One region of the Priestia sp. YIM B13552 genome, then DNA from elsewhere that is predicted to be linked to it. Evidence: riboswitches for the same ligand, from Rfam matches in the RefSeq annotation. Region 1 holds a riboswitch; each other region holds the start of a gene.
The links. A riboswitch is a leader RNA that binds a small molecule or an ion and turns the genes downstream of it on or off. The one in region 1 is predicted to bind cyclic di-AMP.

Region 1 (2,197 bases):
CGTCACAAGAGCACCAAGCGACAGGTCAACACCGTATACTTGTGCAATAAAAATAGTCGCTACACCTTGCATAATTGCCGTCCCGTCCATGTTAATGGTAGCACCTAACGGCTGAACAAAACTGCTGATGGACTCCGGGACACGAAGGTTTTTTTGAGCCACATTCATTGAAATCGGAAGCGTTGCATTACTGCTTGATGTACTGAATCCAACTGTCATCGCAGGAGCAAAACCTTTAAAAAATTCAATAGGGTTACGTCTCGCCATAAGAGCGACTGATCCTCCATATGTTACAATCGAATGGATAAACAGTGCGAGCACGACTACAATCATGTACAGCCCCATCGCTTTAATTGCCTCCCAGCCTTGACTTCCAACCGCGGTTGCAAGAAGTCCAAATGTTCCGTAAGGAGCAAACTTCATCACTAGATTTACAAGATACATCATCAATTCATTGCCTTGCTCAAGTAAATTGTAAAGCCCTTTTGTTTTATTTCCAAGCATCGTAATACCAAAACCGATAAAGATAGAGAAAACGATAAGTTGAAGCATATTCCCTTCAGCCATCGCTTGGATTGGGTTGACTGGAATCATATTTAAGAATGTCTCTCCAACCGGCGGTGCTTTTTCGGCTTCAAAAGAAGCGTTTTTTGTATCAAAAGATCCAAACGTACCCGGTTTAATTGCATACGCTAAAATTAAACCAATAATAATAGCAACGGTTGTTGTAACTAGGAAGTAGGAAACTGTTTTAGCCCCGATTCTTCCTAGTTTTTTAGGATCTCCTAAACCTGCTACACCTAACGTGATAGAGAAAAACACAATTGGTACAACAAGCATTTTAATTAAGCTTAAGAAAATTTGGCCAAGCGGTGTAAACAAGTACTTGTCCAGCGGAGCAAAAGCACTTGGAGCAAAAGCATTGATCAACACTCCCACAACAGCACCAGCAATTAGCGCGATAATAATCTTTGTCGATAGCTTCATAGATTTACCTCCCGTAAATAAATTATATTAGAATGATTCTAACTACCATACTTATTTTACCATGCATTGAGAGCGATAACACTCAAAATATACAATATATTAAAAATTTTCAGATTAATAGTTTAGGAATATTTTTATCTATACAAAAAACCATGAGAATATCATGGTTTCATAGACCTGTTATTCCCTCACTGAATGCTTACGGAGTTAGCTGTCGGATTCGGGTACGTGAGTTACCCTACTTGATTTATTCAAGATTCACCCCAAGTACACTACGCACAAATATGGGTCCCCCGTTCTCTTATAAAACAAAAGAGATTAAGCAAATAATTTTCTTTAATATTTTTGCATGATAATAATTCTTACTTTAATTAAAATTCATTTTATATGTTTCTGTCAAGTTTTTATTCAAAAATAATGCAGGATTTTATCATAAAAAGTTGAGCATTTTTATATTTTAAAATATTTACATCATATTTCAATAAACCACAAACATTTATTTAACAAGACTTAAAATCTAATGGATAAAAAATTAATTCAAAAAATAGTTTGTAAAGCGAACTTTCTTTTTATTAAATTACATTCATAAATTTGCATAATTATTCTAATATCCGCGTACTTTACTGCTTTCATAAATATTTTACTCAACAAAAAATAACTCTTTCCAACTGTTGATTTTATCCTTGTATTGCTTGATACAAATTCTCTGAAATTTCACTGAATTTGTTGATAGAAATAAATGGACATTGTCAATTCGCCTTATTCTATTTAATTCTGCTCACGATAGAAATATGGATGCCGTAATACCTTTTAAAAAAGAGCGAGTAATTATCATATAAAACTATCGGAGTTGGAGGGGTATAAGTTCTTTACTTTTTACTTATTCGCTTTCGTTATTTAACACATATAAAAAAAGAGGCCGTGACGGCCTCTTTTTTTTATACAGTAACAGGTTCAGAACTTGCTTTGCGATTCTTTAATTTTTCAACAATGTCACGCGCTACCCACACACCGCACGCACTTGCCTGCGCGAGTCCTCGCGTAATACCAGCTCCGTCTCCTCCCACGTATAAACCGGAAATTTCAGTTTCAAACTTATCATTTAACTTCGGACGGGCTGAGTAAAATTTCGCTTCCACACCGTAAAACAGCGTATGTTCAGATGCTAACCCAGGCGTTACATGATCCAGTGCTTCTGTCATTTCAATTA
Region 2 (2,197 bases), 130 kb from region 1:
AGCCATCTCTACGTGAGAAAGGGCGATGTGTGAAATCGTTTTGGCATAAGGTGTAATTTCGTTAATAAATTGTTCGAGTATGTGCAGGTGAGGAAGCTGAAGCTTTGTAATAAAGCAGGCTTGCCCGGCGATGCGTTCACAGAATAAAGCGTAGGGATACTGAGAAATAAATCGTTTAAAACGCTCGTGCTCGCCGTTTTTCATCGTTACTTCAATAAAACACGACACGGGCAAATGCAGCTTTTCATAATCAATATCAATCGTATACCCTTTTATAACACCAAAGCTCTCTAGCTGGCGTACTCGCTCTGCCACCGAAGGAGGAGACAAATTAATTTGTTTTCCTAGCTCTCGTAAGGAAAGGCGGCTGTTTTGCTGCAGCGCCTGCAAAATCGATAAATCAATTTCATCAATTTTCAATTGAAAACCTTCTTTCTCATTAACGTTTCATTTGATTAGTAATAGTCGATAAGATGTTTTATATGTAATCTGAAATTTCCATTTTTCTTACTATAATAATTAAAAAGGAGTGAGTAAAAAATGGCAAGAGTTTTGTTAGCAAACGAAGAGGGAACAAATTTTGAAAAAGCATTGAATTTAATTCCGAATGTAAAAAGATTGTATGATGAGCTTTACGACACGCTTTGGAACAGCGATATAGTAGAGAGAGAGACTAAGGAAAAAATCAGGCTTTATCTAGCAGGTGTTAACGGCTGTGAGACATGTATGAGCATGTCATATGTAGGGGATGAGACGCTTAATCAAAAAGTGTTAAGAGAAAAAGAGCTGGAACAAAAAGATCGACTGCTGTTTCGATTTATTGATGTGTACCGAGTGCGTCCAAGGGAGTTGACCGATGCTGACATGGATCAATTAAAAAAATTTTACAGTGATACGCAGCTGTTAGAGCTTTTGGCTGTTATTAATTTATTTGATCAATTTCACAAAATGATTGTCAGTTTAGATTTATATGATTTTTGCAGCTTGCAGCGCAAGTGAGGCCTTCGCTAAAAATATCTTGACAGACAAAATCCACAGGAGTAAGATAGCTTTCGTGAAGTGAAACGTATCATGAATCGAATCGATTATTCTAAAAAATAGATCAAAGACATTTGAATAAAAATCGCTTAATCCATTACGGAGCGGAGGACCCATTATTTACGCACATATTGTGCTCCGGGGTGAATCCTTAAAAAGGTAGGGTTACTCTTAAAACCCGAACCCGACAGCTAACTTCGCAAGCGTTTTGAGGGGGAAGAGTGTGAAAAAACACAGGAGCCTTCCTGTGTTTTTTTGCGCTTTTTTAAGAAAAAGATGTAATTTTTTAGAAAAAGTATAAGCTAAGAGAATACACAGCAGTTGAAGAAAGGAATAAATACATTATGAAAAAACAGTTTGCTGTATTGGGATTAGGTCGTTTTGGAGGAAGTTTGGTTGAAGAGTTTGCTAATCTGGATGTGGATGTGCTCGCTATTGACCGCAATCAGGAGGTAGTAAATAAATTTAGCAACTCAGCTACATATGTTGTGCAAGCAAACGCGATTGATGAAGCTAGCTTAAAGGGGCTAGGTATCCGCAATGTTGATCATGCTCTTATTTCGTTTGGGGATGATATCGAAGCAAGCGTACTCGCAACGATGCTTTTAAAAGATATGGGCGTTAAGCAAGTATGGGTAAAAGCAGTGAATATGTATCATCAAAAGGTGCTGGAAAAAATAGGAGCGGACAAAGTCATTCATCCTGAGCGCGATATTGCTAAGCGTATTGCTCATCACGTGGTGTCAGAAAAAATCATTGATTACATTGAATTGTCAAAGGATTATAGTATTGTCGAAATTGTTGCCTCTAAAAAACTTCATAATAAAACGCTGTTTGATTTAAACATTCGTGCCAAGTACGGCTGCAACATTATCGGCTTTCAGCGAAAAGACGGGGAAATGGTGATTTCGCCTACCGCGCATGAAATAATTGAACAAGGAGATATGCTGATTGTTATCGGACATAATCGTGATTTGAACCGTTTTGAAGAAGAAGGAGTTTAACTTATGAAAAAACAAATCATTAAACTCACTCCTCCGCAGCTGCTTGTCTCCATTTTTGGCGGAGGAATTATTATAGGCGCTCTTCTATTGATGCTGCCTTTTTCTACTACTGAGCCAATCCGGTGGGTAGACGCCCTTTTTACGTCTACTTCCGC
Region 3 (2,197 bases), on a different contig from region 1:
AGGCTACTGTATGGTTGTGGAAGAAGAACAGTTAACAAAAGAAGTGTTTTTGCGTGAAGTAAATGAGCTTCAGCAGCAGGCAAGTACGATGAAGCGTACAATGCGTGAAGCAACAAAAACGGATGCCATTTCAATTCTTGTAAATGAAATTGAGAAAATGAGCTAAAAAAAGCGTTCTTATCGAGGAGATAAGAACGCTTTTTTCTTTGAATCTATTATTTTAAAATAATGAATAAATAGCAAAAAATAAAGCTTTTAAAATTTCAAAAAATGTTGTTGACAGTAAATTTTAACAGGAGTAAGATTACTCTCATGAAACGTTCCACAGTGAAACGCTGAGTCTTTCCTGAAAGAGAGGGAAAGAGCGGAGGACCCAATTACTAGGGGTGAATCTCATAATTGAGTAGGGTTACTTTCTTGACCCGAACCCGTCAGCTAACTTCGTAAGCGTTAAGAGAGAGGATGGTGTAATCGTGGCCGTTTTCTATAAAAGCGGATAGCGCGTTCCTTTCAAAATATAGGCGAAAGGAGCGTTAACATGCATTTATCTAAGCAAATGATTCAAATGATTGAATATCGTGCAATATGTGATCAGCAATCTTTTGATCTAGCAAACCGCTATTTGTCTATGTTAGCTAATCAAAGTATTAAACGCAGCAGTAAAAACCATAATTAAGTCTAAAAATTAAATAACAAATATACGCTTAATCAATTATGAGCGGGGGACCCAATATTTTGTACGTATGTACTAGGGGTGAATCTCTTAACTGAGTAGGGTTACTTCCATAACCCGAATCCGACAGCTAACTCCGTAAGCGTTTTGGGAGTGAAAAAATTCGTGTCGATCACGGCTTATTTGTCGTGCATTAAACCGCGGAAGAGGACTCTCTTCTGCGGTTTTTTTATGGAAAAATAGGAGAGCAGCTTATGTCTGCACCGTAAAGAGGATATAGTAGGGCTTTTAAAACGAGATCAACAATACGTTAGGAATAATCAAAGATAACCTTTCGCTGCTAGCTCACTTGGGCGTGATGCTTTACGCACGGTAACAGTCACTACGCTTAATCATTGGTGGTAAGAAACAGTTAGGAGGGAGCAACTTGGATATAATCATGCTGGGAACGCTTGTCATATTAACAGCTGCTATGTACGGAATTATTTGCTGGTCGTCTCGTGTAGTAGACGAAAGAGAGGAGAAGTGAACGTGTCGTTCATTTTGCTAGGTATTTCAGTTCTCGTTTTAATTTATTTAGTATATGTACTGTTAAATCCAGAACAATTTTAATAAGCGGAGGAATAAAACGTGGGGATTTTTCTACTATCAGTTGCGCTACTGCTTGTTTTTGTAGCGCTTATTGCAAAGCCCGTAGGTATTTATATAGCGAATGTGTTTTCAAACGATAAAAACACTAGCTTGGTAGGAAAGATAGAATCGGTGATGTTTAAAGCGGCAGGAATTAAAGGGCATAATCAGACGTGGAAGCAATATGCAATTGCTCTCGTTTTGGCGAATACGTTTATGATTTTTGTGGTGTATCTTATCTTCCGGTTTCAAGGGGTACTGCCGCTTAACCCAAGCCACATCAAAGGAATGGATCCGGCCCTTGCTTTTAACACGGCCATTAGTTTTATGACAAATACGAACTTGCAGCATTACAGCGGTGAATCAGGTTTGTCCTATTTCTCGCAGATGGCAGCCGTTGTATTTATGATGTTTGCTGCACCAGCAACGGCACTTGCAGTAGCAATCGCGTTTATTCGTGGGTTGGCAGGGAAGGAAATAGGAAACTTTTTTGTTGATTTTGTGAAATCAATTACGCGTGTTTTACTTCCTATCGCTTTTATAACCGGCATTTTATTTATGATTTCAGGTGTCCCTCAAACGTTAAGCGGAACGGTGACTGCCCATACATTAGAAGGGGCAACACAGCAAATAGCAAGGGGACCAGTTGCTTCTTTTCTTTCAATTAAAGAGCTAGGCAACAACGGAGGGGGATTTTTTGGTGTTAATTCAGCCCATCCATTTGAAAATCCTAACGCGTTGAGCAATGTATTACAAATTGTCCTTATGCTTTTATTGCCAACAGCACTTCCTTTTACGTACGGAAAAATGATCGGACAGCGTAAGCAAGGCCGCATCTTGTTTGTAGCGATGAGTATGCTGTTTATCGTTATTTTAAGCACAGCGTTTGTAACA
Region 4 (2,197 bases), on a different contig from region 1:
GATTGTAGAAGGTTTAACAGAGTTTGCTCCTGTTTCGTCAACTGGGCATATGATTATTGTGGATGACCTATGGTTGAATTCCAAAGAATTATTTTCATCTCCAGTAGCTAATACATTTAAAATTGTTATTCAGCTAGGGTCGATCTTAGCAGTAGTAGTTATTTTTAAAGATCGTTTCATTAATTTATTAGGATTGGGAAAAAAGCCAGCTGCTCCAATTGGACCGACAAATCGCTTGAATTTAATGCAGGTAATTGTTGGTTTGTTACCCGCAGGAGTGTTAGGACTTTTGTTTGATGATTACATTGATGAACATTTGTTTTCTTTAAATACGGTGCTAATTGGCTTAGTAGTCGGAGCTGTATTAATGATTCTAGCAGATTTGTTTGGACCTAAACGTCCGCGTGTAGAGACGGTGGACCAAATGTCTTATGGACAAGCACTGGGTATAGGACTGTTTCAATGTATTGCTCTTTGGCCAGGTTTTTCTCGTTCAGGCTCAACGATTTCAGGAGGAGTTCTTCTTGGAATGAGCCATAAGGCAGCGGCAGATTTTACATTTATTATGGCAGTGCCAATCATGGCAGGAGCAAGTGGACTTTCATTGGTTAAAAACTGGCAGTATTTCACATCAGATGCGCTACCGTTTTTTATTGCTGGTTTTATCAGCGCCTTTATTTTTGCGCTGGTATCTATTCGCTTTTTCCTGAAATTAATTAATCGTATCAAATTAGTACCGTTTGCACTATATCGAATTGTGTTAGCAGCTATTCTATATTTTGTATTTTTATAAAATAAACACGCGAGTTCTTTAGTCCCGTAAGCTTCTAATAGAGACTCAAAGAGCAAGAAAAAGCTATTGCAATGTTGCAATAGCTTTTTTGCATAAATATATATTATCGCCTTTTGAAAGCGTTTTATAAACATGGGTATTGACAAAACGTGTCGAAAAATAGTAAATTAATATTTGTGCAGTATAAAGTTAAGTAAAAGTAAGACTTCTGTTTAGTTTTATTGACTGTAAAAAACGTATGACAACGTATAGATCGTTTTAATTTTATAAAAACTGAATAATAAGCTTAATCGTATAGAGCGGGGGAATCATTATCGGCAGTAAAGCTGCCTTGGGGTGAATCCTTACAAAAGGTAGGAAACTCTCAATTCCGAATCCGACAGTTAACCCCGTTTGCTTCATTGAGAGAAAGAGCCCAAAATAGCGTAAGTAAAAGGCTGTTCTTTCTTAAGAATAGTCTTTTTTTGTTTTTTCAGAAAAGTATATACAAATGTCATACATCTTTGGGGAGGTACATCTATGAAAAAAATTCGTTTTGGTTTGGCTACGCAGATTTTTACCGGATTAATCCTCGGTGTTCTTGTAGGGGTAATTTGGTTTAACGATCCGCGTGTAGTAACATACCTACAGCCGCTAGGAGACCTATTTTTAAGATTAATTAAGATGATTGTTATTCCAATTGTTATCTCAAGCTTAGTCGTTGGAGTTGCGGGAGCAGGGAGCGGTAAACAGGTCGGAAAGCTCGGCGTTAAAACCATTCTCTATTTTGAAATTATTACGACTTTTGCAATTATAATCGGTGTATTAGTTGCTAATATTTTTCATCCTGGGCAAGGTGTAGACATTCATTCAGCACAGAAGAGTGATATTTCACAATACGTTGAAACATCAAAACAGCAAGAAGGAAAGTCAGTGGCTGAAACGTTCTTACACATTGTTCCAACAAACTTTTTCCAGTCAATTGTTGAAGGAGACATGCTAGCAATTATCTTCTTTACAGTGTTATTTGCACTTGGAGTAGCGGCAATTGGGGAAAGAGGAAAGCCAGTTGTACAATTCTTCGACGGCGTTTCTCACGCAATGTTTCACGTGGTAAACCTTGTAATGAAAGTGGCTCCAATTGGTGTATTTGCTTTAATTGGTGTAACAGTTTCAAAATTCGGCTTAGAGTCACTTCTTTCATTAGGAAAGCTTGTTATCTTAGTTTACTTAGCGTTAATTTTCTTCCTACTTATTGTATTAGGAGGAATCGCGAAATGGGCAGGAATTAACATTTTCCACTTGTTCCGCTATATGAAAGATGAACTGTTGTTAGCATACAGTACATCTAGTTCTGAGACAGTTCTTCCGCGTATTATGGAAAAACTTGAAAAGATGGGCTGTCCAAAAGCTATCGTATCGTTC

Region 2: it holds a riboswitch for cyclic di-AMP, as region 1 does, so the genes downstream of both, ACFX40_RS07120 (potassium channel family protein) here and ACFX40_RS07800 (dicarboxylate/amino acid:cation symporter) in region 1, are expected to answer to the same signal.
Region 3: it holds a riboswitch for cyclic di-AMP, as region 1 does, so the genes downstream of both, kdpF (K(+)-transporting ATPase subunit F) here and ACFX40_RS07800 (dicarboxylate/amino acid:cation symporter) in region 1, are expected to answer to the same signal.
Region 4: it holds a riboswitch for cyclic di-AMP, as region 1 does, so the genes downstream of both, ACFX40_RS27115 (glutamate/proton symporter GltT) here and ACFX40_RS07800 (dicarboxylate/amino acid:cation symporter) in region 1, are expected to answer to the same signal.

Annotation. Positions count from the first base shown of each region.
Region 1 is NZ_JBHZOU010000002.1:329,413-331,609, forward strand. It holds gene ACFX40_RS07800 (dicarboxylate/amino acid:cation symporter) at 1-987, opposite strand, end outside; cyclic di-AMP (ydaO/yuaA leader) riboswitch at 1,168-1,322, opposite strand; gene ACFX40_RS07805 (NAD(P)/FAD-dependent oxidoreductase) at 1,926-2,197, opposite strand, start outside.
Region 2 is NZ_JBHZOU010000002.1:203,348-205,544, reverse strand. It holds gene ACFX40_RS07130 (Lrp/AsnC family transcriptional regulator) at 1-420, opposite strand, end outside; gene ACFX40_RS07125 (carboxymuconolactone decarboxylase family protein) at 541-999, shown strand; cyclic di-AMP (ydaO/yuaA leader) riboswitch at 1,115-1,259, shown strand; gene ACFX40_RS07120 (potassium channel family protein) at 1,383-2,042, shown strand; gene ACFX40_RS07115 (TrkH family potassium uptake protein) at 2,046-2,197, shown strand, end outside.
Region 3 is NZ_JBHZOU010000006.1:260,700-262,896, reverse strand. It holds gene ACFX40_RS22465 (undecaprenyldiphospho-muramoylpentapeptide beta-N-acetylglucosaminyltransferase) at 1-166, shown strand, start outside; cyclic di-AMP (ydaO/yuaA leader) riboswitch at 324-466, shown strand; gene ACFX40_RS22460 (hypothetical protein) at 539-676, shown strand; cyclic di-AMP (ydaO/yuaA leader) riboswitch at 692-834, shown strand; gene kdpF (K(+)-transporting ATPase subunit F) at 1,199-1,285, shown strand; gene kdpA (potassium-transporting ATPase subunit KdpA) at 1,310-2,197, shown strand, end outside.
Region 4 is NZ_JBHZOU010000016.1:17,986-20,182, forward strand. It holds gene ACFX40_RS27110 (undecaprenyl-diphosphate phosphatase) at 1-793, shown strand, start outside; cyclic di-AMP (ydaO/yuaA leader) riboswitch at 1,067-1,206, shown strand; gene ACFX40_RS27115 (glutamate/proton symporter GltT) at 1,313-2,197, shown strand, end outside.